DNA from 2 places in the Sporosarcina sp. SG10008 genome. Region 2 is predicted to be linked to the other one. Evidence: a T-box and tRNA genes for the amino acid it is inferred to sense, from the RefSeq annotation. Region 2 holds a T-box; the other holds one or more tRNA genes.

Region 1 (14,585 bases), 1.4 Mb from region 2:
TGACTTGCCATGATGGAGCTCATATCCATTTGCCATCACTCCTTCCACAAGCTTATTATCGGCATTTTCCTAGTATTTTTAATGAAAAATGATTACTTGTTATCTTCACCCAGGAATGCATTCAGCATCCATTGATGTTTTTCGATACTTTGATATGTCGCGTTCAACAAATCTTCCGTCATATCGTCGCCATCTTTCGCAGCCAGCTGCATGCCTTTTTTCAACGATTTCATAATTTCACCGAAATCATTTACGACAGTTTTCACCATGCTGTCTTCTTTTTCATCTCCCGTTGCTTCTTTCACAACAGATTGTTCAAGATGTTCTTTCAGCGTCGCTACAGGATCTCCGCCAAGTGTCAAAATACGTTCTGCGATTTCATCCATATGTAACGTCGCTTCATTATAAAGTTCTTCAAACTTTACATGTAACGTGAAGAAATGATGACCTTTAACATACCAGTGATAGTTATGGAGCTTCGCATACATAACCGACCATGTAGAAACTTGGACATTCAATTCATTAATAAGTTCTTTCGACATATAAATCTCTCCCCTTATTGTTAAATATAATTCATCTCTCTGTTAATTTACCACCGAAGCATCTACAATAAACATCGAGGCATTAATAAGGAGTTTTTTAAATGAAAAAGATTTTAATTGGCTTTATTAAACTATATCAAAAAGTAATTTCACCCCTTACACCACCTTCATGCCGTTTCTATCCCACTTGTTCTCACTATGGGATTGAGGCAGTCGAAAAGCATGGAGCACTAAAAGGTTCATGGCTTGCGGTACGTCGAATTTCAAAATGCCATCCGTTCCACGAGGGTGGATTTGATCCTGTACCAGACAATGATATGCATAAAAAGTGATCTTTTTAGATAGAACGGTTTGACATAATTGTCGAGCCGTTTTTTTCGATTAAAAGAAATTCGCTTATTTAGTTGCCAAATTAGAAACACTCTTGTATGATAAAAAAGTCAGTTACACAAATCGGAATGATTACTATTAATAATACGGAGGATATATCTAATGAATAAGAAACTTTTTTTCATCATGTCATTACTAACAATTATGCTACTTAGTGCTTGTGGCGCTAAATCCACAGAAAACTCGGAAACTGGGACAGAGAAATTGTCTATTTATACAACAGTATACCCGCTTCAATACTTTACAGAACGAATCGGCGGCGACTACGTCGATGTGAAATCCATCTATCCTGCTGGCGCGGATGAACATACTTTTGATCCTACACAAAAAGATATGATGGGACTCGCGGACTCGGATTTGTTTTTCTATATAGGACTCGGCCTTGAAGGTTTTGTGGAAAATGCAGAAAAAACCATGAAAAACGAACATGTAAAAATGGTTGCAACAGCAGAGGCAATTCCTGATGAGATGCTAGACGAAGGTCATAGTGATGAAGGTCACGACGAAGATGCTGAACATGATGAACATGGACACGAAGGTCATGATCATGGGGGAATTGATCCCCATGTATGGATCTCACCACTGCTTAGTGTCGAACTTGCAACTTCTATCAAAGATGCATTGATTGCATCAAAACCTGAAATGAAAGACGAATTCGAGAAGAACTTTGAACAACTGAAAGTAGAACTTGTCGAACTCGATAGCAAATTCAAAGAGATGGCTTCCACTGTCCCTTCCAAAACGTTCTTTGTTTCACATGCATCATTTGGTTATCTAGCCGATTCATATGGACTGGAACAAGTCGCGATTGCGGGACTGAACTCACAAAGCGAGCCGTCACAAAAGCAATTAGCACAAATTGTCAAAGAGGCAAAAAATCACAACATCCACTATGTACTTTTTGAACAGAATGTATCATCTAAACTAACTAATGTCGTGCGGAAAGAAATTGGCGCTGAATCACTCATGCTCCACAATCTTGGCGTATTGACAGTGGATGATGTAAAAAACAACGAAGACTATTTTTCTTTGATGGAACAAAACATTGAAACGCTGAAGAAAGCGTTAAGTGGAAAGTAAATGAAGAAAGGTTGTCCCGTATACCAGATTTAATCTGGTATATGGAACAGCCTTTTTGTTTTTGCTGTGACAGTTTGGAGTTGCCCTTACAGTTTAATCATTTGACATGACAGTTAGCGCAATTGCCCTTACAGATTGATGACTTGCCATGACAGTCCAGAGTTGCCCTCACAGTTTAATCTGTTGCCAGGACAGTTCAAGCAATTGCCCTTACAGATTGATGACTTGCCGTGACAGTCCAAAGTTGCCCTCACAGTTTAATCTGTTGCCAGGACAGTTCAAGCAATTGCCCTTACAGATTGATGACTTGCCATGACAGTCCAGAGTTGCCCTCACAGTTTAATCTGTTGCCAGGACAGTTCAAGCAATTGCCCTTACAGTTTGAGGGGTTGCCATGACAGTTCAGAGTTACCCTCACAGTTTAATCTGTTGCCAGGACAGTTAACGCAATTGCCCTTACAGATTGATGACTTGCCGTGACAGTCCAGAGTTGCCCTCACAGTTTGACTTTAATTTCGACTTCAACCTTACTCCAAATCCACTGACTCTTTCAATTTTCGACGCAATAACTTATTTGACCCGTTACGCGGCAGTTCATCTACGAAGCGGAATGATTTCGGTACTTTGTAACGCGCCAATCGCTCTTCACAATACGCTATCAAATCAGCTTCTTTCACATTTCCTGACACTACGACAAACGCAACTGGGACACTTCCCCACTCGGAATGTTCTTTCCCGCAAACGCCTACCTCTCGAATATTCGGATGCGCTATCAGTACATTTTCAATTTCAGCAGGGTAAATATTTTCTCCTCCTGAAATGATTAAGTCGGATCTTCTATCGACGATATACAAATAACCTTCCGAATCAAGATAACCGATATCACCTGTTGGAAGCCAGCCATTTTCCAATGGATCCACTTCGGAAAAACGACCAATATATCCAGGTGTCACATGTGAACCGCGTATAAATACTTCACCTTTTTCACCTGGCGTTTCTGTATCTTTGATTTTGATTTGATTGAAAAACAATGGTTTGCCTGCTGAACCCATTTTCCTCATTGCATCACTTGCTGCTAAGGTCGCTGTTTGCGAACTAGTTTCTGTCATGCCGTACGTTTGGAGAACAGGAACTTCAAGTACTTTTGCCCGCTTCAAATAATCGATTGGAACGGGGCCACCACCTGCCAGCATTGATTTAAATGATGAATGTGCGACACTATTATCCTTTTCCAGTTCACGCAGAACTTTATCCAATGTAAGAGATACAACAGACATCCGTGTGACGGACCCATCCCTTACCGCAATCGCCGACTTGACCGCATCAAACTTCTCATGCAACTGAACCTCATTTCCGTATAGAACAGAACGAACGAGAATCGAGAACCCGCTAATATGAAATAAAGGCATCGCACAGAGCCAGACATCGTCTTCATCAAGCCCTAAATTTAGAACAGACGACAGTGCACTCGAGACGTGATTACCTGCAGTCTGACGGACCCCCTTCGGAAATCCTGTCGTGCCCGATGTATACATAATCGTAATGGTTCTGTCTGATTGCCAACTTTCCTGGATGACAAAAGCCTGTTCCGCACTTTCTTTGATCGTAGAAAATAGTAGCTGACGTACCGGCGTATCGGCAACAACACTACTCAGTTCATTCGACACAATTACCGTATTGGCGCCTGAATCATCCAATTGATATGCGATTTCTTTTTTCGACAACCGACTGTTTAGCATAACAATCTCAAGGCCGGCCAGCATACATGCATGAATGATGACTACCATTTCAGAATTGGAGGACCCAAGCAAGGCGATCCGTTCCCCTTCATTTAAACTGTTAGCCCTCAATTTTCGTGCAAGAACCACAGCATCATCTTTTAACTGTGCGAATGTCCACTTTTCCTCTTCGAACGATAAAGCTATTTTATCAGGCGTTAAATAAGCCCGTTGCATTAACCAATTTGGAATCATGCCATCACCATCCATTCAGAAAAAGCTGCCCGATTAGAGGCAGCTTTCTTAGTTTTTATCCAGTTTGATTACTGTCTAGGCTTCAGGCGCCAGCCCCTTGAGTCGCTTCAGTCTTGCTGAAAAGGCAAAGTACGCCTTTATCTTCAAGCCTTCCAGCGCTTGTCGGGGCTAAACGGCGCCTTACGCTTTTCTTTAATCAAGGAAAACGTGGGAATTGTCCGAAGTCCGGTTTGCGTTTTTCTTTGAATGCATCGCGGCCTTCTTTCGCTTCGTCTGTTGTGTAATAAAGAAGTGTTGCGTCGCCAGCCAATTGTTGAAGACCAGCAAGTCCGTCCGTATCCGCATTCATTGCCGCTTTCACGAAACGAAGTGCCGTAGGGCTCATGCCAAGCATCTCTTCACACCATTGGACCGTCTCGTCTTCCAGTTGTTCATAAGGAACTACTGTATTGACTAGACCCATGTCGAGTGCTTCCTGTGCGTTGTATTGACGGCAAAGGAACCAGATTTCGCGCGCTTTTTTATGGCCAATGATTCGTGCCAAGTAGCCCGAACCGTAACCTGCGTCGAATGAACCAACTTTAGGTCCTGTTTGTCCGAAAACTGCATTTTCTGCTGCAATCGTCAAATCACAAACGACATGAAGAACATGTCCGCCGCCGATTGCATATCCCGCAACCATTGCCACAACCGGTTTTGGAATAACACGGATTAGACGCTGTAAGTCCAAGACGTTGAGACGTGGAATTTCGTCGTCTCCTACATAACCGCCATGCCCTCGTACGGATTGGTCTCCGCCTGAACAGAATGCTTTCTCGCCTTCGCCTGTTAAGACGATGACTCCAATGCTTTGGTCGTCCCGTGCGCGTGAAAATGCGTCGATTAACTCCGATACCGTTTTAGGACGGAATGCATTGCGCACTTCCGGACGGTTGATTGTTACTTTTGCAATCCCGCCATACTGTTCGTATTTGATGTCTTCGTATGTACGTATCGTTTCCCATTGACGTGTCATAGTGATCCTCCTCGATTTTTCAACTCTGAAATATGCTCCTCTATCATTGTAGCAAATGTAGCCGGTTTTTCCACATGAATTGCATGTCCAGCATGTTCTATCGTTTCGTGGCGGACATTAGGGAAATCCCTCTGCATTTCCCGGGAAATATTTACGAACTTCGTGTCGAGTTTTCCCGTTATGAGCAAAACCGGAAGATTGACTGTTCCTAGGCTCTCCCAATAAGAAGCTTGGCTACCTGTTCCAATACCACGTAAGCTGTTCGCAAGGCCTATTTCACTCTGACTAAGCCGTTCATTCCTCACTGCCAGCTGCTTTTCTTCCGACAAAGTCTTCTGAGACGCGAACAAGGGAATATTTCCCCAAAAATCGATGAATGCCGGCAATCCGTCCCTTGTGATTCTGTCTGCCAGCCGCCTGTCAGCTGCTTGTCGTTCTTCTCTTTCCACTTCCGTCTTCAATCCTGGAGAAGAACTCTCGAGAATCAATGACGAGACCCGCATTGGATGTCGCACCGTATAAGCCAGTGCAATACGTCCCCCCATTGAATAGCCAACTAAGATGAATTGATCAAGAGAAAGCTCAGTAAACAGTTCCTCAAGGTCCTCTACTTGCTGATCCATAGAGTAGCGGCCAATGTCTTCCGGAATAGTCGATTTGCCGTGTCCCGTCAAATCGACAGCTATTGTCTGGTAGTTACCTTTTAGCAACTTTGTAATTTCACGCCATGATGTGGTGCTCCCCGTAAAACCATGTAGAAATACGATGACAGGTAGATTTTCTCCACCTTGGATTTCCACATGCATATTAATTTCACGTATACGAATAGTCTTTTCATTCATTACGATCAAGCCTGTCCGTGATTTGCTTCCATAGGTCTCGGTGCGCTTTCACATTCGCTTGACGATTCGTGAACACTTCGATAATACGCACTGGTTTTTCCTTCGCTTTATCGAGCTCCATTCCGAACTCTTCTGGCGTGTGGATTGCCGCATACTGCGCATCATACATCGCAGCAATGTGGCCGAATGTTAAGCCTGTTGGTGTGCCAAACAGCTCTTCAAAATGATTACCTGCATCAGCTTGCGGAAGGTACGAGAATATTCCACCCCCATCGTTATTAATAATGACAATGGTTAAATCTGCCTCGTGGAAACGAGTAACAATTAATCCGTTGATATCATGCAAGAACGATAAATCGCCAATTAACAGCCATGTTGGACGCTTTCTTGCCGCCTGGATACCGAATGCTGTCGATACAACACCATCGATACCATTCGTCCCGCGATTCGCAAAAATTTTAATATCCTTATCCGTCTTCCTGAAGAACGTGTCTACATCACGGATTGGCATGCTGCTGCCACTTACGAGGTCGCTCTCTGTGGGAAGGTGCTCAAATAATGTTTTTGCAAATATCCCTTCATCGCCAGCAACACCCTCATACTTATTTGTAATCGCTGATGCCGCCTCATTCGCCATCGTCCACAACTCTGTATAAGATGTCTTCGGTTTATCCACAATAATTTTCATGACTGTTTCGGATGAAGTCTGGATATGATGCGTAACGACACCGAGCGAATCCCTAAATTCCGGCGATTCATCCACCGCTATAACTGTAGCTGGTCTTACTTTTTTCAAGTAAAGCGAAAGCGGCTTCGCTACTGGCTGTGCACCAAAACGAATGACAGTATCAGGTACGACTTTCTCTTTGAATGCATCACTTTTTAATAGCGCATCATAATGATCAATACAGAGCGCTATGCATTGTTCAGGTACTTCCGTGCGAAGATTTGATAGCGGATCGCATAATACTGGCCATTCCAGTGCTTTGGCAAAGTTCCAAAATGCTGCTTTATCGAACCCTATCGGCATTTCACCAGCAATGATGAAGCCTTTTTCCGACGTTGCAAGCAACTGTGAAATTTGTTGGGCAGTAGATGCATCCAAACTGTCTACACTTTTAAATCGTTTTTTGAAAGTCATTTTCGGCGTTTCCCGATTAAAATCGATCAGAAGTGGTTCCCGGAACGGCACATTTAAGTGAACGGGTCCGCGTGGAGCTGTAGTCGCAACTGACAGTGCACGGCTAATATGGCGATCAATAAAGTCTTCGATATCCGGATTGTTTTCAGCAAGTGGGAAATCTACACTATATTTCACATGCTTACCATACATTCGAATTTGATCGATTGCCTGTGGCGCACCGACTTCCCTTAATTCATGCGGACGGTCAGCCGTGATAACAATAAGAGGAATACGCGCATAATACGCTTCTGTTATAGCAGGATGATAATTCGATGCTGCAGTACCTGACGTACAGAGAAGGACGACAGGATTACCGGATGCCTTCGCCAAACCTAATGCAAAGTAGGCAGCCGATCGTTCATCGACTTGCATATAGACATCAAGGCCTTTTGTTGAAGCGAAAGCGTAAGCCAGTGGTGTCGAACGAGAGCCTGGACTAATAACTACCGTTTTCACATCAGCCATCATCAAAGCAGCAGTCATTCTACGAACATAATCAGTCAAAACTGTACGGTTATCCATTCAGTTTTCCTCCAAGCGCCCGCATAACCGGTCTGAATTTCACCCATGTTTCATCGTATTCTTTATCTGGTTCAGAGTCTGCCACAATTCCTCCACCTGCGTATAAGTACGCACTATTGCCGTCAAGAAGTGCGGAACGGATTGCCACAGCGAATTCACCATTTCCAGCAGTATCTGTCCAACCAATTGGTCCAGCATAATAACCCCGATCCAAGTTTTCCTCAGAACGAATCATTTCCATCGCTATATCAGTTGGGACACCGCCTAGCGCCGGTGTCGGGTGAAGTGCTTGAACCAAACTAAAAATATCAGTTCCTTGTTCAACTTTTCCTTCAACTGGCGTAAACAAATGCTGAATATCACGGACTTTCATCAGTTTCGGTACTTTCGAAATTTTGATGTCTGTGCAAAATGTCTTAAACACTTGTGAAATCATATTAACGACATATTGATGCTCTTCTCGATTTTTTCTATCTTCAAGAAGTTCATCGCCAAGTTCGCGGTCTTCAGTTGCCGACTTGCCTCGTTTAATGGAACCCGCAACACATGCCGAATACGCACGGCCATTTGATATTTCAATTAAACGTTCAGGTGTAGCACCAAAAAATAATTGGCCGTCTTTTTGCAATCCAAAGTGATAACTTTCCTGCTGTTCATTTGATATATGATGAAGTGCAGTGACAGCCGGCACGTCATCTGCAAAGTTTAGTTTAACCGAACGTGCAATTACTACTTTTTCCGCTTCACCATTGTTAATTTTCTTTGTGACATCTGCAACGGTTTCCAGATAATGTTCTTTCGAAAGTTCCTCTATTGACACAACTTCCGGTTTTGTAAGCAGAGCGGATTCCTCGACTTGCGCGATATGAATTAGACGGTCTCTTTCATCCCTTAACTTCTCAAACTGTTCTGCCCCATCGTTGCTTTTTGTTACGAGGTTAATGGAAATTTCTGTCTTACCATTCGTAATCGACAACTGGAAAGAAGGTACAACGAAATGGGCCGATGGAAATGCATCCCACTCTGATTGCTTAACACTTTTCGGATCAAACGAGAAACCTCCAAAAAGAACAGGTTCCCGATCATTTTCTTCTTTAATAAGCGCACTACATAATTTTTTCCAACTTGTTGAAATATGTGTGAAACGATCATTCGTTCCATCACTTGTTAATACCGTAGCATGTCCAATACCAACAAGCGTTAAAGTTTTATCTGCATTTTGCCAATAGAAACGTTCATCTTTGTAACACGAATCCCCTGCTTCAAAAAACGCAAGTGGTGAGATTCTCCCCGCATCGACAGTTTCTGTAAAAAAACGCAGCTCATTCTGCCTAACATTTAATTGAGATTCACGGGTAGCGGTCAACTTCCGATTCATTATTTTCCCTCCGTACATTCATTCGACTGATTTAAAACAATACCTATAGTCTATCATACCGAATCAATGTCGTTTCAGCACATAATAAGCAGTCCATATGTTCACTCCACCCATTTTGGAGTACAATAGATAGGGTCATTAAAAGGATAGGGAGAGAGCCAAATTGCAACAGACAATAAAAGCGGATAAAGGCTGGCGTATTTGGTGGCAGCTTACACGTCCACATACACTAACGGCAGCCTTTGCACCTGTATTTCTCGGTACCATGATTGCACTAACTTACGGAAAATTACATTTTCCTTTATTCATCGCCATGCTCGTCGCGAGTGTTTTCATCCAAATGGCAACGAATATGTTCAATGAATATTATGATTTTAAAAGAGGACTTGATACAGAACAGTCCATTGGTATCGGCGGTACAATCGTCCGTAATGGTGTAAAACCAAAAACCGTGTTGAATCTTGCCTTTATGCTTTACGGGATTTCCGTCCTTATTGGTATCTATATATGTATGGAAACCTCATGGATGCTCGCAGTCGTCGGGATCCTGTCAATGATGGTAGGCTACTTTTATACTGGAGGACCGTATCCTATCGCCTACACGCCATTTGGAGAACTGTTTTCCGGTGTTGTCATGGGAATGTTACTTATCCTTATTTCGTTTTATATCCAGACAGAAACAGTAACGACAGAAGCGGTTCTGCTATCTATCCCAAGTATGTTGCTAGTCGCAGGTATTATGCTAGCAAATAATATACGTGATTTAGAAGGCGATAAGGAAGGCGGACGAAAAACACTCGCTATTCTTGTGGGCCGCTACAACGCAATTACAATCCTAATGCTATTTTTCATGATTTCCTATGGCTGGATTATTGCAATGATTCTCTTCGGTCATCTTACTCCATGGGCACTGCTTGTATTTCTTAGTGTCAAAAAGCCGATTGGAGCGATTACTGTGTTCCGAAAAAATCACATCCCAATACATGTGATGCCTGCGATGAAAAACACTGCAGTTACGAACACTTTATTCGGCTTACTATTAGGGATCGGAATACTCATTGGGCATCTGCTCTAACTAATAAAAAAAAAGCGTAAAGCCTCGATTTAACTCGAAGCTTTACGCTTTTTCTGATTTATATGTTTAGATGGAACGAAATAAAGGAAAGTTAAGTAACGATAGTCAACAATCTGTACTTTTGTTTATTAAGTACGGTGTGTATGTGCAGACTAATGCCATTACTAAAAAGGACGTGACAAAACTTGTTGAACGATAAACAAAAAGCCACTCTAAAAAAAGAACTATATGAAATGAAGGATCACTTAACAAAAACAGAAGAAGAAACAGATATTAAGGAAAGTGCACAAGAAGCTGCCGGCGAGCTGTCGATGTATGACAATCATCCCGGTGATATGGGTACAGAACTGTTTGAAAGAGAGAAAGACATGGCTTTAAACGTTCATGCTGGCTCTGAATTAGATAAAGTAGAAAGCGCCTTACAAGCGATGGTGAACGGTTCTTATGGGAAATGTGAAGTGTGCCAAAAAGATATACCATTTGGGCGACTTGAAGCAGTTCCTTACACAACTCTTTGCATCGACCATGCGACTGAGCAAGAAATCCCCAATGATCGACCTGTCGAAGAAGATACGCTTACCATGGCCAACCCAAATTCATTTTCCGGAGCGGCCCGGGATGGCGAAGACAGCTTTCAGGAAATCGCAAAATCTGGAACATCAGAAACCCCTTCCGATTTCAGCGGAGATCACGATGACTACAATACGTTATACGACAGCGGAATTTCAGATGGTGCAACCGAAGAATTTGAAGAATTCACAGGAACCGATATAAATGGAAAGTCACGCGGTTTCATCAGGTCCGATGCCTCAGAGAAATATGAAGCGGAACTGGATGATGAAGGAATCGAATCCCCTCTCGGAGATATTCCTTATCATGAAAAAGATAGTTATATAGAGGATCAGAAGAAGTGAAAAGAAACACCATAGGCCATTGCTTATGGTGTTTCTTTTCAGGATATTTTAGCTCACGTATGTTAATTAACCAAAAGTAACCAGTAAATGATTTAATCAAACACTAGGCGCTGCGTGTGCAGTTGCCTTTGAGTTGCTTTAGATAGAACGACCTCTTTACTATTATCGAGATATCTTGATGTGTAGGGATGCGACTTCGTAGCACCCTACACATTTTTCGGGAATCGTTTGGTGGTTATCCATCCGTTGCTCTCCAAAGGCATAAGTACACGAAATGCTAGAGCTTTTTGGGACGAAAGAATAGCGGGGCTTCTTAACTGGATAAAAGCCGCCAAAGATATAATTTTGGCGGCTGAAGTCTTCTCCATAGTCTTGTCTTTTTTATTTAAGAATGAAACAGAACTCCTACCAATATCGCTTCGACGCTGGATGGTCTATATGAGAAAGAGCATTTCATTATCTGTGATGAAATCTGCAACCTGGAGTACGTCTTTCTTGAATATAAGTAGTATCAACTAGTAATCACCTTATAATCTCGGCATATACATCTCAAAATCACATTTCTCTCGATAATGAACACCCTAGTGCAGGCGCGGCAAAGGCATCCCCAAAGCGTCAAGCGTTCTACAATCCACACCCCGAATTACAACTCTCTCCTTATTGAGCGCCACAGTAGATTCAATGGGATTCTTTAATTCAACATATATAGTGAGAATTTAAGTGAACTAGAAAACTATATATAAACAAATTAAAAAGTAGCTTTACAAGTTCATTAAGAACTTGTAAAGCTACTTTTATGTATGACCCCTACGGGATTCGAACCCGTGATACCGCCGTGAAAGGGCGGTGTCTTAACCGCTTGACCAAGGGGCCAAATTATATATGGCGGAGAAGGAGGGATTCGAACCCTCGCACCGCTTTCGCGATCTATACCCTTAGCAGGGGCACCTCTTGAGCCGCTTGAGTACTTCCCCATATATAAATGGCTCCGCAGGTAGGACTCGAACCTACGACCGATCGGTTAACAGCCGATTGCTCTACCACTGAGCTACTGCGGAATGGTGGGCCTAAATGGACTCGAACCATCGACCTCACGCTTATCAGGCGTGCGCTCTAACCAGCTGAGCTATAGGCCCTTTTTGGAGCGAGTGAAGGGAATCGAACCCTCATCATCAGCTTGGAAGGCTGAGGTTTTACCACTAAACTACACTCGCATAACAATGGTGGCTCAGGACGGAATCGAACCGCCGACACAAGGATTTTCAGTCCTTTGCTCTACCGACTGAGCTACTGAGCCACGTATTTAGTTTACATTAAGTCGTTAACTTATTCTAAACCTTATAGTATTAATATAAATGGCGGTCCCGACCGGGATCGAACCGGCGATCTCCTGCGTGACAGGCAGGCATGTTAACCGCTACACCACGGGACCATTTGGTTGCGGGGACAGGATTTGAACCTGTGACCTTCGGGTTATGAGCCCGACGAGATACCACTTCTCCACCCCGCGACAACAATATAAGTACTATTTAATTTCACCACTAGTTAAAAATGGAGGAGGTAGAGGGATTCGAACCCCCGCGGGATTTGACTCCCCTGTCGGTTTTCAAGACCGATCCCTTCAGCCGGGCTTGGGTATACCTCCATGGCTGTATATAATAGTGGTGGACCTTGCAGGACTCGAACCTGCGACCGGACGGTTATGAGCCGTCTGCTCTAACCAACTGAGCTAAAGGTCCTTTAAGATGGCGGCAGAGGGGATCGAACCCCCGACCTCACGGGTATGAACCGTACGCTCTAGCCAGCTGAGCTACGCCGCCAGGATCTTTATTAAAATTGTGTTGGTGGAGCCTAGCGGGATCGAACCGCTGACCTCCTGCGTGCAAGGCAGGCGCTCTCCCAGCTGAGCTAAGGCCCCATTATAGCTGGCAATTATTAAAGCACAAATCTACTTAAAATGGTATATTCTTTAAGCGGCGAATCTGCTTAAAAAGCTTAATGGTCGGGAAGACAGGATTCGAACCTGCGACCCCTTGGTCCCAAACCAAGTGCTCTACCAAGCTGAGCTACGTCCCGAAGAATTATAAAGTTTAAAAACATAATGGTGCGCCCGGCAGAAGTCGAATCCACAACCTCCTGATCCGTAGTCAGGTGCTCTATCCAATTGAGCTACGAGCGCATATAAGTGAAAAGTTATTAATGCCGAGAACCGGAATCGAACCGGTACGGTAGTCACCTACCGCAGGATTTTAAGTCCTGTGCGTCTGCCAGTTCCGCCACCCCGGCAAAAATATGGAGCGGAAGACGGGATTCGAACCCGCGACCCCGACCTTGGCAAGGTCGTATTCTACCACTGAACTACTTCCGCATTATAAGTGCGGGTAAAGGGAGTCGAACCCCCACGCCCGAAGGCACTAGATCCTAAGTCTAGCGCGTCTGCCAGTTCCGCCATACCCGCAATATAAATTATGACACTAAGTCATAAAAATGGTGAGCCATGCAGGATTCGAACCTGCGACCCTCTGATTAAAAGTCAGATGCTCTACCAACTGAGCTAATGGCTCGAAAAGTGGTGCCGGAGAAAGGACTTGAACCCTCAACCTACTGATTACAAGTCAGTTGCTCTACCAGTTGAGCTACTCCGGCTAATAGTTTTCATTATAAATAAAATGGTGGAGGATGACGGGCTCGAACCGCCGACCCCCTGCTTGTAAGGCAGGTGCTCTCCCAGCTGAGCTAATCCTCCTGGGTATAAGTGCGACAAACTTCAGTTGTTCGTCCTATTCATAAACCTATGTAATAATTGTTACAAGACCGGCGACGTCCTACTCTCACAGGGGGAAACCCCCAACTACCATCGGCGCTGAAGAGCTTAACTTCCGTGTTCGGGATGGGAACGGGTGTGACCTCTTCGCAATCGTCACCAGACTTGTATGGTCTTTTCTCAAAGACAATAATTATTATAACATATCATCTAATTAATTGCAAGTACTTTTTTTATGAACGGTACTTATTCGCTCAAAACTGAATAAAACAGACATTGTGCTACACAGAATCAGGGTAATCAAGCCCTTTTCAAAATTGGTTAAGTCCTCGATCGATTAGTATCCGTCAGCTCCACACGTCGCCGTGCTTCCACCCCAGACCTATCAACCTCATCTTCTTTGAGGGATCTTACTTACTTGCGTAATGGGAAATCTCATCTCGAGGGGGGCTTCATGCTTAGATGCTTTCAGCATTTATCCCGTCCATACATAGCTACCCAGCGATGCCTTTGGCAAGACAACTGGTACACCAGAGGTATGTCCATCCCGGTCCTCTCGTACTAAGGACAGCTCCTCTCAAATTTCCTGCGCCCGCGACGGATAGGGACCGAACTGTCTCACGACGTTCTGAACCCAGCTCGCGTACCGCTTTAATGGGCGAACAGCCCAACCCTTGGGACCGACTACAGCCCCAGGATGCGATGAGCCGACATCGAGGTGCCAAACCTCCCCGTCGATGTGGACTCTTGGGGGAGATAAGCCTGTTATCCCCGGGGTAGCTTTTATCCGTTGAGCGATGGCCCTTCCATGCGGAACCACCGGATCACTAAGCCCGTCTTTCGACCCTGCTCGACTTGTAGGTCTCGCAGTCAAGCTCCCTTATGCCTTTGCACTCTACGAATGATG
Region 2 (14,585 bases):
ATAAATTCTGCCTGTCGATAAAAGAAGTATCAGACAGAGGTTTTCGAATTTTAATTATTCGCTTTTTCATAGCGAAATGTTTATTTTATTACTCACGTTTGTTTAGGTGCTTGTCGCGAAAGGCTAATAGTTAGCGAACAAAATAAGGTGGATTATTTCTGTTTTGGGGTAGAGAATGATAAACAACTAAAAAACTTAATGAGAAAGTGGGGTATCACTATGTTTATGGATGCGCTAATGGTTGGTCTAGCGAATGATTTTATATGGACGTACATACGGATGTAGCTAAGCAAATCGATGGCATTAGCAAGGATCCTCTTGCGAGCGCATTGAATGCAGCAGGCTATAAATACAGTAGTGCCACTCCGAGGGGGTGGACCTTCATTGGAGACAGCGATGAACCACTTGATCAAAGCATTTTCGACTTTGTGAAACCCAAATCATCGGCCAAGAAACCTCATTCACAACCGGTTCCCAAGATAGTTACAACAGATTCACATGCTATTCATCGACAATTCACCGATGACGAAATGCGAGCCATCAAAGAGATGTTAAAATCATGGCAAGAATCAGCTCCAGTAATTAAAAGGGAGCCAACGCTTCATGAACGTATTAAACAACTTCCACAAGAAGAGAGAACGCGAAAGACCATTGTGATTGATCAAACTATTGGGGAGCGCTTTGATGTGTTTTGCGAAGCGGAACGCCTCAATAAATCGGACATTTTACATTTAGCGTTGGTTGATTTTATGGATAAATTCGAATGCCCCTCATTGAGGTAAATCTGCATAATTATTCAGGTAGACAGGCCTGACGTTCACCAGAAAGCCCGTTAACTCAACAATGTATATTTGATGCATACAGAAAACAAAGGACCGTTGGAGATGAAATGAGGGTTTATAAGGGGTTATGGCGTATGATCAACTTCCGAGAATTCTTATTGCGTAAAGAAGTTAACTACTTCCGTGAACTGGCGTTATGTTAACCTGTCGTGTATAGACTATACAAGCCTGTTCAGCAATCAAATCATAAGGAGGTATTTTAAATGCCGTGGTCAGAATTAAGATCAATAATAATTATTATGCTCTTGCTTTTAGGTTGGTGTGTTAGTTTAATGCGTCAAAAAAGTGCATTAAAAAGGGAAAACGCTAGACTTTTGGAAAAGACCGGAGAATATGGAGATATGAAAAATGAAGCAAAGGAAATATTAAAAAATTTATCAGAAGTAAAAACCGTTAAATCATTGAGAGAGAAGTACGGTTTGTCCTTGATAGATGCAAAGAAAATCGTGGATTCAGTAAAATAGCAGTGATCTTATTAAACTAATGGGCCATTTAGTTGCAATTATGGAACCATTTACTACCTCGCTACGTCTGGATTAATAAGAATTTTCAGTGTGAATGGAGGTATAATTATGTGGGTAATATTCGGTCTTATCGCAATAATAGCAACTTGTATAAATCTTTATATGTATGGAACAGGCAAAGATTATAAATTGGCAATGGCGATGGGATTATCATTTACGGCACTAACAATTGTTGCAGATTACAGTATGGTGTCCGATTGGGTAGAGGTGAAAGATTGGGCTGCATTATTAGATGTAGTACCTACGATGGAAACAGCCTTATGGGTTTTGACGATTATATCGATTTTATTAAATATTACTCCTATACTTTTAGAGTTGAAAAACAAAAAAAATTAATATGTTAATTTTTTTCAGCTAACGGGCGCGATTGTCGTACAAAATTCGTGCTTCTGTCGGGCTAAATAATACAAGAATTGCTAAATAGAATTCTGACTGTCGAGGTGCTTGATATTGAAAAGACCAATTGGAATTAGACTAGATGGTTGTATTTATACTAGCAATGGTGAAGATTTAAGTGAGGAAGAGTTTTCTAATGCTTTTATTGAATTTATTGAAGAAAAAGGATGGTATTTCGGTGGTGGCCTTTTCCAAATAGACGAGGAAGGAAATCATATAAAGGATATTGTATAGCTTGTAGCGCAATCGGGCGCAATTCTTGAAAAAGGATTTGCGCCTGTTCAGTAAAAGGAGCCATTTAGGAGGAGCAACATATGAAAAAACACTGTTGTGAAGATATGGATTACCATGCAAATTTCAAATGTGATATGTATAGCGATCCATTTGAATGTCCTGATAAAATAATGATTTTCGATGATAAAGATAACGACTACGGTTTGATAATCCATGATGGTGGCTCTTCAAGTATAAGTATTGATTTCTGTCCGTGGTGTAGTTCGAAATTATAAACTACTATGCAGCTAACGGCCGCGATTGTTTAATTAAGCGTCTCTGTTTTTATTAAACTAACGAGGTGATTTAGTTTAAGATTCAGCTGCCTTTACAGGGCATTTTTTTATTGTGTAATGGAGGTAACTACTTCCGTGAACGAGTGTTATGTCAACCGATGGTGCATTCTTCATACATCCATGCCAAGTACAAGAACGAGGATCAGGATATATGAGCCTAAAAATTTCTGAACTTGACAGTAAACCTCGATAACCACTGGTAAACTGCGATTTTTAATAGTTAACTCAAATAAATCGAATTAACTAACAAGTGGAGGAAATCAAGAGAAACAGAACTCATTCTAAAATCCGAAAATCAAACCTTCAAAAGTGTCTACAAGCCTTTTGAAGTCCTTTCAAGAAAAATCACATATAAAATTCTAAGCAAAAAGCCCTTAAAGCGCACAGGACGAATTCTGAAGCTCTCCAAGGACTTTTTTTCCTTTAAAATTCATTATAATCTATTAGAACAAAATCCTCTTTACAGAGACCCATTTTCTTCTCAGCCTTATAATCCATTATATTCCCCAAAAATTTACGTACTGTTTCATCCAGAGCTTGTTCTACAGTCATCCCAAATCCTATTCCACCTTCATAGCCACCTAATCCCATTGGATCCTTTAATCTAAGATTCGTAAACCCTGTAAATCCATTACTCTCATAAGGTCTAAGTTGAATATTTTGGTTCTCATAAACCTTCACTTTAAAAGCACCGTAATGGATAGTATCTCCTTCGTATACCTTTTTAAAAAAACGTAGAGCAGTAATTTCGAACTCACCTACACACTTCTCTACATAATCAATGTGATCAATTTTAATATCTCTCCAACTCAATGAATAGCCTCCCTTTTACTTAATTTTTCCATAAGATTTGATTATATCACCTGAACCAAGGGTGAATTAACCTAATGGACTAATTTATAAAGGGATTTCTAATTAATAGTAGAAGTGTCCTTTATCATGAAAAAGCATTAGGAAAAAATAACGGCTGCAGGCGGAGATTTTTTTGCTTTTGAACTTGGGGGGGGAGCGGTTTTTGTCACGTTCGACAAATGTTCGGCATGTTTGTTAGGTAAATAATTAACCAAGAAGGAGTATGTTATTTTGGGGAGACATGTGAACAAGGTCAAAACAATTGTGATTTGTGGGCTTATAGTAGCCTTTATTTTATTGGGAATTGTCTTGTTTGAATTTGTATTATTAAAATTACTAGGATTGCAATATGATTCATTTGGTGCTTTAGTAATTTTCTTTTTAATTTACTTATTCCTAGAAGTACCACTTTCGCTTATTGCAGATAATATACCAAGAGCTCTAAAAACTGTTGGAGTTATTGAATCGAGTAAGGGATGGTTGTCATTTATATTAGATATAGGATTAGCTTTTATATTAATTGCAACTATTGATCATTTCATGGAAACTATCATGATTTCTTGGCAGGGCGCATTATTATTTGCTCTGATAAGTGGGATTATTAGTCGGGAATTAAAGGAAAATGATTCCGAACCTCCAATGATTGATAGCAAAGAATACGAGGAATTACATAATAAACTAGAAGATTAAGAATAATGAAATCGGTATTTTTAATTAAATTAAATGGTAGACTTTTTGAATTAGAACAATAGGTTTATTAAATTCTGCTCAAGAAAACAAAATGAATCTAACACAATGGAAATATGTTCGATTTGTAATAAAACTCTCTTATATTTCAAAAGGGGTACTTTTTAATCTATTGTGGTGTCAGAAATTACAGAGCTTTAAGAAATGCCTTTGTTAAATTAGGGGGTAAAGTAATGAATGAGGATGATTTCAGTATAAATAAATTTGGTGATTTTATTGACAGTGAAATAATGGACATTGAAACATTTAACGTGATTTATAATTTTGTTGCATTGGATAATTTCTGACAGGGTGAGTACGAAGGTATTATGTATGTTATTAGAAAATTAAATGTAAATCACGTACAGTTAGAAAACGAAGTTGCGACAGAAAATACTCCTAAGCCAACAGTATATGTCTATACAAAAGGAGAATTTTTAGGGCTTTTAAAATTACATAAGCCGGATTATTAAACTACTTTACTGTCGGGGGCTTTAGTAGAACAATCGGTTGCCTTTTACATGGCAGTTTTATCTTATTGAGTGATGAGTTAGATACTTTCAAATCTAACACAATGTAAATATGTTAGATTCATAAAAACATCCTAAACCCTTGATACAAAAGGGTTTAGGATGTTTTTTATCCTTGTATTTTTTTCGTCGTCAATTTGAATCTAACTTAATGCATGTTAATATTATCTTAAGTTAGATTGAGGTTTGTACGTTAAAATACGTGAGGAAGTGTACTGAAAGCATGAAATTCGTTGAACCGATACGGGATCTTCAAAAGATTAGCAGCATGAAAAAAATCCTTTTTGCGCAAAGCGAAAGTGGACTAACCTAAATTATTGAGACAATATAAAACACCTTCGGAGTGGTACATTTGTAAAATGTACCACTCCGAAGGTGTTTTTGCATGGGCAAAAACGTATATTCAAGCGAAGTTAAATGGGCAGTTGTTAAAGATAAACTAAGTGGTGAATTGACAACTAATGAAATTATGGAAAAACACGGAATCAAAAATAAATCACAGGTTGAAACTTGGATGAAATGGTACCGTGCGAATGAAATTTATCGATTTGATCAGCCAATCGGTAAACAATATACATTTGGTCACGGTCCCGAGTTAGCCAGTGAAGACGACAAGCGGGAACGTCAATTATCTCATTTGAAGATGGAGAACGAAATCTTGAAAAAGTACATGGAGATCGAAAGGGAGTTAAAAAAGAAATAGTACTACAGAGTGTAGAGAAACTTAAAAAGAAGTACACGATTACAGCCATTTTGTCCGCGTTAGGAGTACCACGGGAGAACTATTATAGATGGTGTCTTCAAGCTATCAATAAGCCGCTTTCAGTAGAAGAGGAAGCCATTATGGAACTGTATAAAAGCACTAGGTATCGGGATGGTCATCGAAAAATAAAGGCTATGATGAAGCAGAATGAAGCAGAAATATAATATAGAATTGAATCGCAATACAGTTCAGAACCTCATGCAAAAGCATAACTTACAGTGTCGAATCAAGCCAAAACGGAAGTGGAAATCCCAAGGTGAAAGTATCATAATTGCCCCTAACCTTCTTCGCGATTTCACGGCTAGTAAACCGAACAAGAAGTGGGTGACAGACATCACATATATCCAATATGGCAGTACTACAAAATATCTTTCGACTATTATGGATTTATTCAAGAACGAAATTGTCGCTTACAAATTATACGATCATCAACAAACCTCGCTCGTGATTGACACGTTAAAGGCGGCGATAGCTGTCCGTAATCACCCTCAAGGCGTGATTGTGCATTCAGATCAAGGAAGTGTCTACACGTCATATGCGTACCAGGCCTGCATTAAGGATAACGACCTCGCCAGCAGTATGTCGCGTAGAGGAAACTGTTGGGATAATGCGGTGATTGAATCTTTTCATTCGAACTTGAAGTCTGAGGAATTTCAATATGTTAAATTTAATCCATTACGTAATCAAGACGTAACTGAGCGGGTAATTACCTATTTAAATTATTATAATGAAGAACGTATCCAAGAAAAATTAGGCTACCTAACACCCATAAAGTATGGTGTCACGGCAGCCTAATAAAGGTGTTTTATATGTGTCTCATATCGCTATGTCAGTCTACTCAGGTGGTTTTTTAATTTTGTACAGGTTCGTGTTGGAAGAAAGTGGTATAATTTGTGGTTAGTGATACGTTCCAATGACTATAAATATTGACATAGAGAATCCTCTCAACAACGCTTGGCGCTTGAGGATGCCTCCCACAATAAGCCAGACAGAAAACCGCTGTTAGTCTTATTGCTTCGGCTACCCCTATGAGGCACCTTCGCTGGAGATTATATAGAATCATTAGTTCAACATATATAAGATTCGATTAAGAAGTAGGAGAGGTTTGATAGGGTACAAATACTTAGAGTTCAAAAAACAGATACTGTGCTACAAAGAATATACCAAATAAGTTTTTGAACAATAGGAGAAAAAGAGTTGGAAAAGAGATTCGTATTTTGGCCTAATATAATAGATGAGTAAGGAGGAATAAAATTGTCAGCTTTGAAAAGGGATGCTATTAAATTTTTTAAAGTGTTAATTTATTTGGCTATTGGTTTCATCCTAACTGAAAATGTATTAGGAGTAATTTATGAGAAATTCGGGATTAGTTTTATGGGGAACGTATGGGTTAATTGGTTCGGGTTGTCGTATCTTTTGTATTTTTTCTATACAACAATCCGTGTACTATTTACAAATGAAAATAACCAATTGTTTAAAAAACGTATGAAATCCAAGGTTTTTTGGGTACTTTTTATTGTCTCGGCTTATGTCGTCTTTATTCCTTTTATTAAAGGAATAAATCCATTCTAGCTCAATTAATGATAGTTAGTTGAACAAAGAACAAGAATTCAACAAGAGGATTTAATGGATCGCGCTAGTGAAAACGCCAAACGTAAATGTTTGGCGTTTTCACTAGCGCTTTTTGCTGTTTTTTTTACCGCTGAACGGACCTGTTGACTTCGGTATGATTTATTTCCAATCACATTTCCTCAGGTGCCTTCATACCTAACAATCGTAACGCCTCTTTCAAGACAATCGCCGTACTCGTGATCAGCGCAATTCTGTATGGCAGATGATCAGCATCGGAAAGCACTTTGACATTCCCGTAAAACGAGCTAAACGTTTGAGCGAGATCGATTGCATATTTTGCGATGATGGAAGGATCTAAATCATCCGCAGCGCGCTTGACTGTTTGTGGGAATTGCTCCAATGCTCGAATGATTGCCCATTCGAAATCATTGACGTCATCCACGCTATACGGCTGTATGTCACCAGCTTTTCTTAACACTGATTTGGCCCGTGCGAAAGCATATTGGACGTAGGGACCGGTTTCACCTTCTGTCTGGAGCATTGTTTCTAAGTTAAATTCGATATCGTGTTTGCGATGTTGTTTCAGGTCACCGAAAATGATGGCACCGACGCCAACTTCTTCAGCGACTTGCGCTTTATTCGCTAAGTTTGGATTCTTCGTTTCAATTGTCGACTGTGCAAGTGAAATCGCCTCATTCAAAACTTGCTCTAGCAAAACAATTTTCCCTTTGCGGGTGGACATCTTTTTTCCGGCTTTTAATATGAGACCGAAAGGAATGTGCTGGATATCGTCTGCCCACTCGTAGCCCACTTTACCGAGTACTTTCTTGAATTGTGTGAAGTGGAGACTTTGTTCATTTCCAACGACATAGAGAGATTTCACGAAATCATACGTTTCTTTTCTATCGATTGCAGCGGTTAAATCGCGTGTGGCGTATAACGTCGCGCCATCTGATTTCATAATCAAACAAGGTGGCATATCCTCACCCAGTTCAACCACGAGTGCACCATTTGATTCTATTAAGAGTCCTTTATCTGCTATTTCCTTAACGATGGGTTCCATCTTGTCATTATAGTAGGCCTCGCCGTTATAGGAATCAAAGGTAATACCCAGCAAATCATAAATGCGTTGAAATTCCTTGAGGGATTCCGTTTTGAACCACTTCCATAAAGCCAGTGCTTCCTTATCACCGTCTTCCAGGGATTTGAATGCTGCTCTGCCTTCAGCGTTAAGCGAATCATTGTGCTCTGCTTCTTCATGGAATCGGATGTACAGTTTTAACAACGTCTGGATTGGAGCTTGCTGGACCTCTTGTTCGTTGCCCCATTTCCGGTAGGCTGTCAGTAGCTTGCCAAACTGTGTGCCCCAATCTCCGATGTAATTGATTTTTACGGTCTTAAAACCATTCTTTTCGAGTAGTAGTGCAATCGAATTTCCGATGACGGTGGAGCGCAAATGCCCCATGGAAAATGGTTTGGCAATGTTGGGGGAAGATAAATCGATTGTGACAATCCCGCCATTTCCTTCATTAGATGACCCATAGGAAACGGATGGATCCAGAATTTTCTGCAGTAGGGCACTGGTAATTGTAGTACGGTTCAGAAAGATATTCACATATCCGTTGACGGCTTCTGCTTTACGAATTAGCGGATGTTCGATTGCCAGGGCGATTTCATTGGCAATGACAACAGGCGATTTTCTAAGTTCCTTTGCGAATGGGAAGCATGGTAAAGCCAAATCGCCTAAATGTGCATGGACAGGCTTTTCTAGCATGTTTTCATCCAATGGAATCGGACTAAATTGTTGCAGCACTTGCAAGACATCCATTTTCATTGTCAACACTCCTTTTGGTTGATTGAACTAAAAAAGCGTAAAAAAAAGCCCTCATCTCAAATTAATGAGACGAAAGCTTACTTCCGCGGTACCACTCAAATTGCCCGTATAGGGCCACTTCCTCATAACGGCGAGACACCGGCTTTTCTAAAACGCTTGGAAAAGCATCTCCGAAGTGCGGTTCACAAGTATTCTTTACCGGGCTTCCACCTTCCCCAGTTCGCTGAAAAAGAAATCATTGCTACTCTCTTCATCACAGATGTTGTAGTTGAATGTATCAAAATGGTGATTGGCTGTCAATTGAAAGTAACAATAATTCACAAGTGAAAACTGTTTGGAGTTAACTTCTAAACTATGTGTAGAACACTGCATTTAGTGCTGAATGACAAAATAGAACCGACATCGGGAAAAAAGGATATTTTTTTAGATTTTAAATTAATGTTTATAACTTGTGTATCATTTGCAAGAATGACGATGATGACGGTCAAAGCGACACGAGAAAATGACTGTGGATATGTGGATAAGTTATTGATGGTAGGGCAAGTAAACTTTTTCCCTATTTACGATTAGACCACAACATGTTAGGGTAAGTATAATGATTAAGACACTACATATAGTGTTAGTGGCGAAATTGAACGAAAGCTGTATTGTTGACAAATAGGAATTTAGAGTGTCAAATAAGTTCTTGACTCCTAACTACAGCCAACAAATTATCCCTCAGTAAATAAAACTCATAAACGATGGATCTGCCTGAAAAAGGTGGGATTATCGTTTTTTATTGGAAATAGAAAAATTAGGTTTGATAAAGGAGCCGATGAAAATGACAATGAATATTACTAAGACGAGTACGCAGATGCTATTGGAAGACTTACAGAACGAGTTTGGTGGGGAGAAGATTCGTCCATTATTTGCTGCAAGTGAAAAATGGAATGAGCGTCATCCTGGAGCAAGCGCATCAGAATGGACAAAAGCGATGATTCTAGAAACGCTCAGCAATATCGATGAGGTATCGACGTACTGGACTTTCGTTGCGGCCCGAATTCACTTACGTGATGTTTACAATCGTCAAGCTCAGCTTCGCGGTGCAAAGGTCTATACGGATTTTGCTGAAAACGTTGCCCGTCTAGTCGAGCAGGGATTATACACACCCGTCTTAACTGAAAAGTATTCACGCGAAGATCTTGTTATTCTCGGTAATCTAATCGAACCAGAACGGGACAAGCTATTTACATATATCGGTTTGAAAACACTTATGGACCGTTATGTCGCTGTTGACTTTAGCAAACAATCGGTTGAACTTCCGCAAGAGCGCTGGCTTGTTATTGCGATGACATTGATGCAGGATGAGACAACTAACCGGCTTGAAAAAGTAGCGGAATCATACTGGGCGATGAGCAGTCTCTATATGACGGTTGCAACGCCGACATTGTCGAATGCTGGAAAACCGCACGGCCAGTTATCAAGTTGCTTTATCGATACGGTCGACGATTCTTTGCAAGGCATCTATGACAGCAATACGGATATAGCTAACTTGTCGAAATACGGTGGCGGCATTGGTGTTTACATGGGGAAAGTCCGCAGTCGTGGGTCATCCATTCGTGGATTTAAAGGCGCTTCAAGTGGCGTACTTCCATGGATTAAGCAGTTGAACAACACGGCAGTAAGTGTTGACCAACTTGGTCAGCGACAAGGTGCAATCGCCGTTTATCTCGATGTTTGGCACAAAGACATTTTTACGTTCCTTGACCTCAAGTTAAACAACGGAGACGACCGCTTGCGCGCACACGATATTTTCACGGGCGTCTGCCTTCCTGATATTTATATGGAACAAGTTGATGCACGTGGGGACTGGCACTTGTTTGATCCGCATGAAGTTCGGGTGGTTATGGGTTATTCACTAGAGGACTTTTACGATGAAACAAAAGGGGCAGGTTCGTTCCGTGAGAAATACGAAGAGTGTGTTAATAATCCTGAACTTAGTCGGGAAATCGTTCCTGCTATCGATCTTATGAAACGGATTATGCGTAGCCAATTGGAAACGGGAACGCCGTATATGTTTTACCGTGATGAAGTGAACCGTGCGAATGCTAACAAACATGAAGGCATGATTTATTCATCGAATCTTTGCACAGAAATCACGCAAAATATGAGCCCGACTGAATTCGAGTCTGTTACGCTCGAAGACGATATCGTGGTCACGCGTTCAAAACCGGGCGATTTTGTCGTCTGTAATTTATCATCCATTAACCTGGGACGAGCTGTTCCAGCAAGCGTTTTGGAAAGACTCATTACAATTCAAGTGCGCATGCTTGATAACGTCATCGATCTTAATAAAATACCGGTTGTCCAAGCGCAACGAACTAACGCGCGTTACCGTGGAATCGGTCTAGGGACATTTGGCTGGCATCATTTGCTTGCCTTGCAAAACATTCAATGGGAATCAAACGAAGCAGTGGATTACGCTGATAAATTATATGAGAAAATAGCTTATTTGACGATTAAAGCTTCGATGCAACTGGCTACTGAAAAAGGATCGTACCCATTATATGAAGGATCCGAATGGCAGTCTGGCGTTTATTTCGACAACAAGAACTATGACTCGAAGGAATGGCATGAACTCCGCATCGATGTTGCAACAAATGGTATGAGAAATGGTTATTTGATGGCAATTGCACCGAATAGCTCGACGTCTATTATCGCAGGATCAACTGCATCAATTGATCCGGTTTTCAAACCGTTTTATCATGAAGAAAAGAAAGATTATAAGCTTCCAGTTGTTGCGCCTGACCTTAATCACAACACATATGACGTCTATCGACGCTCCGCTTATATTGTCGATCAGCGTTGGTCAATCAAACAAAACGCAGCAAGACAGCGCCATATTGACCAAGCAATTTCTTTCAACATCTATGTTCCGAATTCAATTCGTGCATCGGTTCTGCTTGAACTTCATTTGCAAGCGTGGAAGTCTGGTATGAAAACGACATACTACACACGTTCAACTGCGACGGATATCGAAGAGTGTGAATGGTGTCATTCTTAATCGTCTACGCATCGTGGAGCGGAAACACGCAGGAAGTTGCTGAAATGATTGAAGAAACGCTAGTAGCGGAAAATATAGCTGTTACAACGTTTCGAATCGGTGGGGGCGTCATTCCGAACCCTCGTGATTTCGATGCGATGCTCTTGGGGTCATTCACGTGGGAGCAAGGCTCAACGCCTGACGAAGTAAAAGACTTTGTAGCGGATGTGGGGTATAAACCGGATAATGTATACGTCTTCGGAACGGGTGATACCCAATTTGGCGGCGATGCATTATTCTGCCACGCAGCGGTGAAGTTAGCGCGGTTTTACGCATCCCCTTATGAGCCGCTTAAAATCGAACAAAGTCCACGTGGCATACAGCAAGAAAAAGTAATTGAATGGTCGAAGGGAGTCATCAGAAATTGGAAAAACTTAAACGAGTGAAGGTCTTGGAACCTGCACATCCAAACAAATCAACGGCTATTTTCGGGGGCAAGGCGAGTGGTATCCTCAACTGGAATGACATCGCACATCCCCATTTCTATACATTGCGTCAACAAATCCGTTCACTATTCTGGACGGCCAATGAAGTCGATATGACACAAGACGTTAAGCAATTCTCGACGCTGACAAAGCCGGAACAAGACGCATTTCTTAAAATTATTGGCTTACTCGCGACACTTGACGGACCACAGACGACAATCGCTTTGAAAATGGCGGATTATACAACCGATCCTTCTGTTAAATCAATTATGGCCACAATTGCCGATCAAGAAAGTGAACATAATCACAGCTATGCGTACGTACTATCTTCCGTTACGACACTTAATAAGCAGATGGCTTCATTTGAAATGGGCCGCTCAGATGAAGTGCTATTGAAACGGAATGAGCGCATTGTAGAAGTATACAATGACTTCGCCGAGCGTCCGACAATCGAATCAGCATTGAAAGCGATGGTCTATACGACGCTGCTTGAAGGGCTATTTTTCTATAGTGGATTCGCATTCTTCTACAATCTCGCACGCAATCAGAAAATGGTCGGTACTTCGACAATGATTTCGTATATTAATCGTGATGAATTGCAACATGGGAAAGCAATTAGTGACATTTTCCGCGCAGCACTTGCAGAAAACCCTGAACAAAATACAGATGAATTTACGGCTTGGATTTACGATCAGTTCAAACATTCGGTCGAACAGGAAGTCATCTGGAGCCGTTACGTACTAGCGGATATTGAAGGTATCGAACTTGCCGAAATGGAAGGCTATGTGAAATATCGCGCGAACAAAATGCTTCGCATGCTCGGACTTAGTGAAATTTATCCGGAGTTCACTGACAACCCAATGAAATGGATTCGTGCATATGTCGACAGCTTCGACGATACAAAAACCGACTTCTTTGAACAATCATCACGTCAATACGTCAAAACAAGCGATCTTAATGGATTTGATGATTTGTAAGTATATGAACGCACACGGGAAAAATCGTGTGCGTTTTTTTTTCAAGTAAGAAGGGATTTGAATGGGGATGTAGTATCTTAAATAGGGCAAACCCTACTATCGGTACGAATGGCTGCCTTGTAAACTAAGGGTGAGAATAATTCTCATTAAAACAAGCAGAGGAGGAAAAAATTATGAGTCGACTAACACTTGATACACAAGTTTGTGATATCGTCACGGAGCTCCCTCAAAGTGCTGATTTGTTTAGAAGTTTGCGCATCGATTTCTGTTGCGGTGGAAAAATTGCTCTTAAAGATGCAGCTAAAGAACGAAAACTCAATCCTGAAGAGGTTCTAAATAGTGTCAAAAAAATAGAGGAGAAACGCGAGCAGCAAAGTGGCATCGATCCAACGTCATTCGGTTCAAAAACGCTCGTCTCCTATATTCAAGAAAAGTATCATACTGGGCTACGGGAAGAATTACCGCTTCTCGCACCGTACATTACAAAGGTTGCCCGTGTCCATGGAGAAAATCATCCGCATCTTCTTCGCGTTCAAGAAAACTTTAAAGAATTACGAAGTGAACTTCTTGATCACACGGCAGACGAAGATGCCAATGTATTTCCGTTAATTCTGGAGTTTTTAGAAAATCCTACACCTGAATTGAAAGAAAAGGTTAAGCCGCTTGTAAAGGAACTTGAGCAAGAGCACGAACACGCAGGAAAATTATTATTTGAAATACGTGATCTAACGAATAATTTCACGCTACCAGACGAAGCCTGCGGAACGTATAGGCTTGTGTACGCACGTCTTGCACAACTTGAAAAAGACACATTTGAACATGTCCATCTCGAAAATAACAACTTATTCGACCGTGTCCGTGTCGCACTGTGATTGATTAAAGGACAAAAAACCACCTATCTACAAAGGTGGTTTTTTATGTGGAATGGTTTAGCGAAGTACGTTATGACTATAGAAATAGATATGAAAGAGTCTGGGATAGTATGAAACCACTTGCATGGCTAGGTTTGCTAGCGGGGGTCGTTTTAACGTTCGCCAGGGTGCTCGGTAAGTTTGGAGCAATACTGATAGAGACAGAGAAAGTAATAACACGTATATATCGATTCGAAAAAGGTCGCTTAATCTAGTCCGTAATGGGCAGAGTAGGCGGCTTTTTAATTTGAAGATAGAAACTATAGATTTTCAACATGGAACGTTGGTTAGCTCCGGGCGCTTTCCGCTTTTCTTTTTATAAGGGTATTCCCCACATCAAATAGGCACATCCCTACTAGGAAAGAATCAGGATTATTCTTAAAATTAATAGTATGTGAATGAATAAGTCTTTGATTCCCGTCATAGATCGTTAGTTATTCTAAAAAGGAGTGAGCTATTCCAATGAAGAAAAAATTTGGACTTAATTATTTCAAGCCAGTTGAACGTTTTTCAGGAAATTGGTCAATTTTAGAAGAAAAAAGTCGAGATTGGGAAAATATGTACCGCCAACGTTGGTCTCAT

Evidence for each region. The T-box of region 2 lies ahead of argS (arginine--tRNA ligase). A T-box ahead of a tRNA ligase gene usually reads a tRNA of that ligase, here a tRNA-Arg.
Region 1: it encodes a tRNA-Arg, which carries the amino acid that the T-box ahead of argS (arginine--tRNA ligase) is inferred to sense. The anticodon was not compared.

Annotation. Positions count from the first base shown of each region.
Region 1 covers NZ_CP172607.1:448,009-462,593, reverse strand. Annotated here, with positions in the region: gene ACGLYD_RS02405 (putative motility protein) at 1-29, opposite strand, end outside; gene ACGLYD_RS02400 (Dps family protein) at 93-542, opposite strand; gene yidD (membrane protein insertion efficiency factor YidD) at 644-874, shown strand; gene ACGLYD_RS02390 (metal ABC transporter solute-binding protein, Zn/Mn family) at 1,035-2,012, shown strand; gene ACGLYD_RS02385 (o-succinylbenzoate--CoA ligase) at 2,540-3,985, opposite strand; gene menB (1,4-dihydroxy-2-naphthoyl-CoA synthase) at 4,182-5,000, opposite strand; gene menH (2-succinyl-6-hydroxy-2,4-cyclohexadiene-1-carboxylate synthase) at 4,997-5,842, opposite strand; gene menD (2-succinyl-5-enolpyruvyl-6-hydroxy-3-cyclohexene-1-carboxylic-acid synthase) at 5,835-7,547, opposite strand; gene ACGLYD_RS02365 (isochorismate synthase MenF) at 7,540-8,925, opposite strand; gene ACGLYD_RS02360 (1,4-dihydroxy-2-naphthoate polyprenyltransferase) at 9,089-10,000, shown strand; gene ACGLYD_RS02355 (TraR/DksA C4-type zinc finger protein) at 10,186-10,914, shown strand; tRNA gene ACGLYD_RS02350 (tRNA-Glu) at 11,716-11,787, opposite strand; tRNA gene ACGLYD_RS02345 (tRNA-Ser) at 11,798-11,888, opposite strand; tRNA gene ACGLYD_RS02340 (tRNA-Asn) at 11,898-11,972, opposite strand; tRNA gene ACGLYD_RS02335 (tRNA-Ile) at 11,974-12,050, opposite strand; tRNA gene ACGLYD_RS02330 (tRNA-Gly) at 12,055-12,128, opposite strand; tRNA gene ACGLYD_RS02325 (tRNA-Phe) at 12,136-12,211, opposite strand; tRNA gene ACGLYD_RS02320 (tRNA-Asp) at 12,271-12,346, opposite strand; tRNA gene ACGLYD_RS02315 (tRNA-Met) at 12,350-12,424, opposite strand; tRNA gene ACGLYD_RS02310 (tRNA-Ser) at 12,467-12,559, opposite strand; tRNA gene ACGLYD_RS02305 (tRNA-Ile) at 12,577-12,653, opposite strand; tRNA gene ACGLYD_RS02300 (tRNA-Met) at 12,661-12,734, opposite strand; tRNA gene ACGLYD_RS02295 (tRNA-Ala) at 12,757-12,832, opposite strand; tRNA gene ACGLYD_RS02290 (tRNA-Pro) at 12,914-12,990, opposite strand; tRNA gene ACGLYD_RS02285 (tRNA-Arg) at 13,017-13,093, opposite strand; tRNA gene ACGLYD_RS02280 (tRNA-Leu) at 13,115-13,200, opposite strand; tRNA gene ACGLYD_RS02275 (tRNA-Gly) at 13,208-13,282, opposite strand; tRNA gene ACGLYD_RS02270 (tRNA-Leu) at 13,291-13,372, opposite strand; tRNA gene ACGLYD_RS02265 (tRNA-Lys) at 13,403-13,478, opposite strand; tRNA gene ACGLYD_RS02260 (tRNA-Thr) at 13,485-13,560, opposite strand; tRNA gene ACGLYD_RS02255 (tRNA-Val) at 13,585-13,660, opposite strand; rRNA gene rrf (5S ribosomal RNA) at 13,727-13,842, opposite strand; rRNA gene ACGLYD_RS02245 (23S ribosomal RNA) at 13,996-14,585, opposite strand, start outside.
Region 2 covers NZ_CP172607.1:3,714,053-3,728,637, reverse strand. Annotated here, with positions in the region: gene ACGLYD_RS17440 (hypothetical protein) at 264-782, shown strand; gene ACGLYD_RS17435 (hypothetical protein) at 1,046-1,306, shown strand; gene ACGLYD_RS17430 (hypothetical protein) at 1,415-1,702, shown strand; gene ACGLYD_RS17425 (hypothetical protein) at 1,817-1,996, shown strand; gene ACGLYD_RS17420 (DUF6980 family protein) at 2,077-2,271, shown strand; gene ACGLYD_RS17415 (hypothetical protein) at 2,755-3,144, opposite strand; gene ACGLYD_RS17410 (YrvL family regulatory protein) at 3,415-3,873, shown strand; partial or broken gene ACGLYD_RS17405 (IS3 family transposase) at 4,825-5,997, shown strand; gene ACGLYD_RS17400 (hypothetical protein) at 6,457-6,774, shown strand; gene argS (arginine--tRNA ligase) at 6,944-8,608, opposite strand; T-box leader at 8,671-8,874, opposite strand; gene ACGLYD_RS17390 (ribonucleoside-diphosphate reductase subunit alpha) at 9,429-11,651, shown strand; gene ACGLYD_RS17385 (flavodoxin) at 11,636-12,076, shown strand; gene ACGLYD_RS17380 (ribonucleotide-diphosphate reductase subunit beta) at 12,055-13,092, shown strand; gene ric (iron-sulfur cluster repair di-iron protein) at 13,266-13,964, shown strand; gene ACGLYD_RS17370 (hypothetical protein) at 14,012-14,218, shown strand; gene ACGLYD_RS17365 (nitrate reductase subunit alpha) at 14,466-14,585, shown strand, end outside.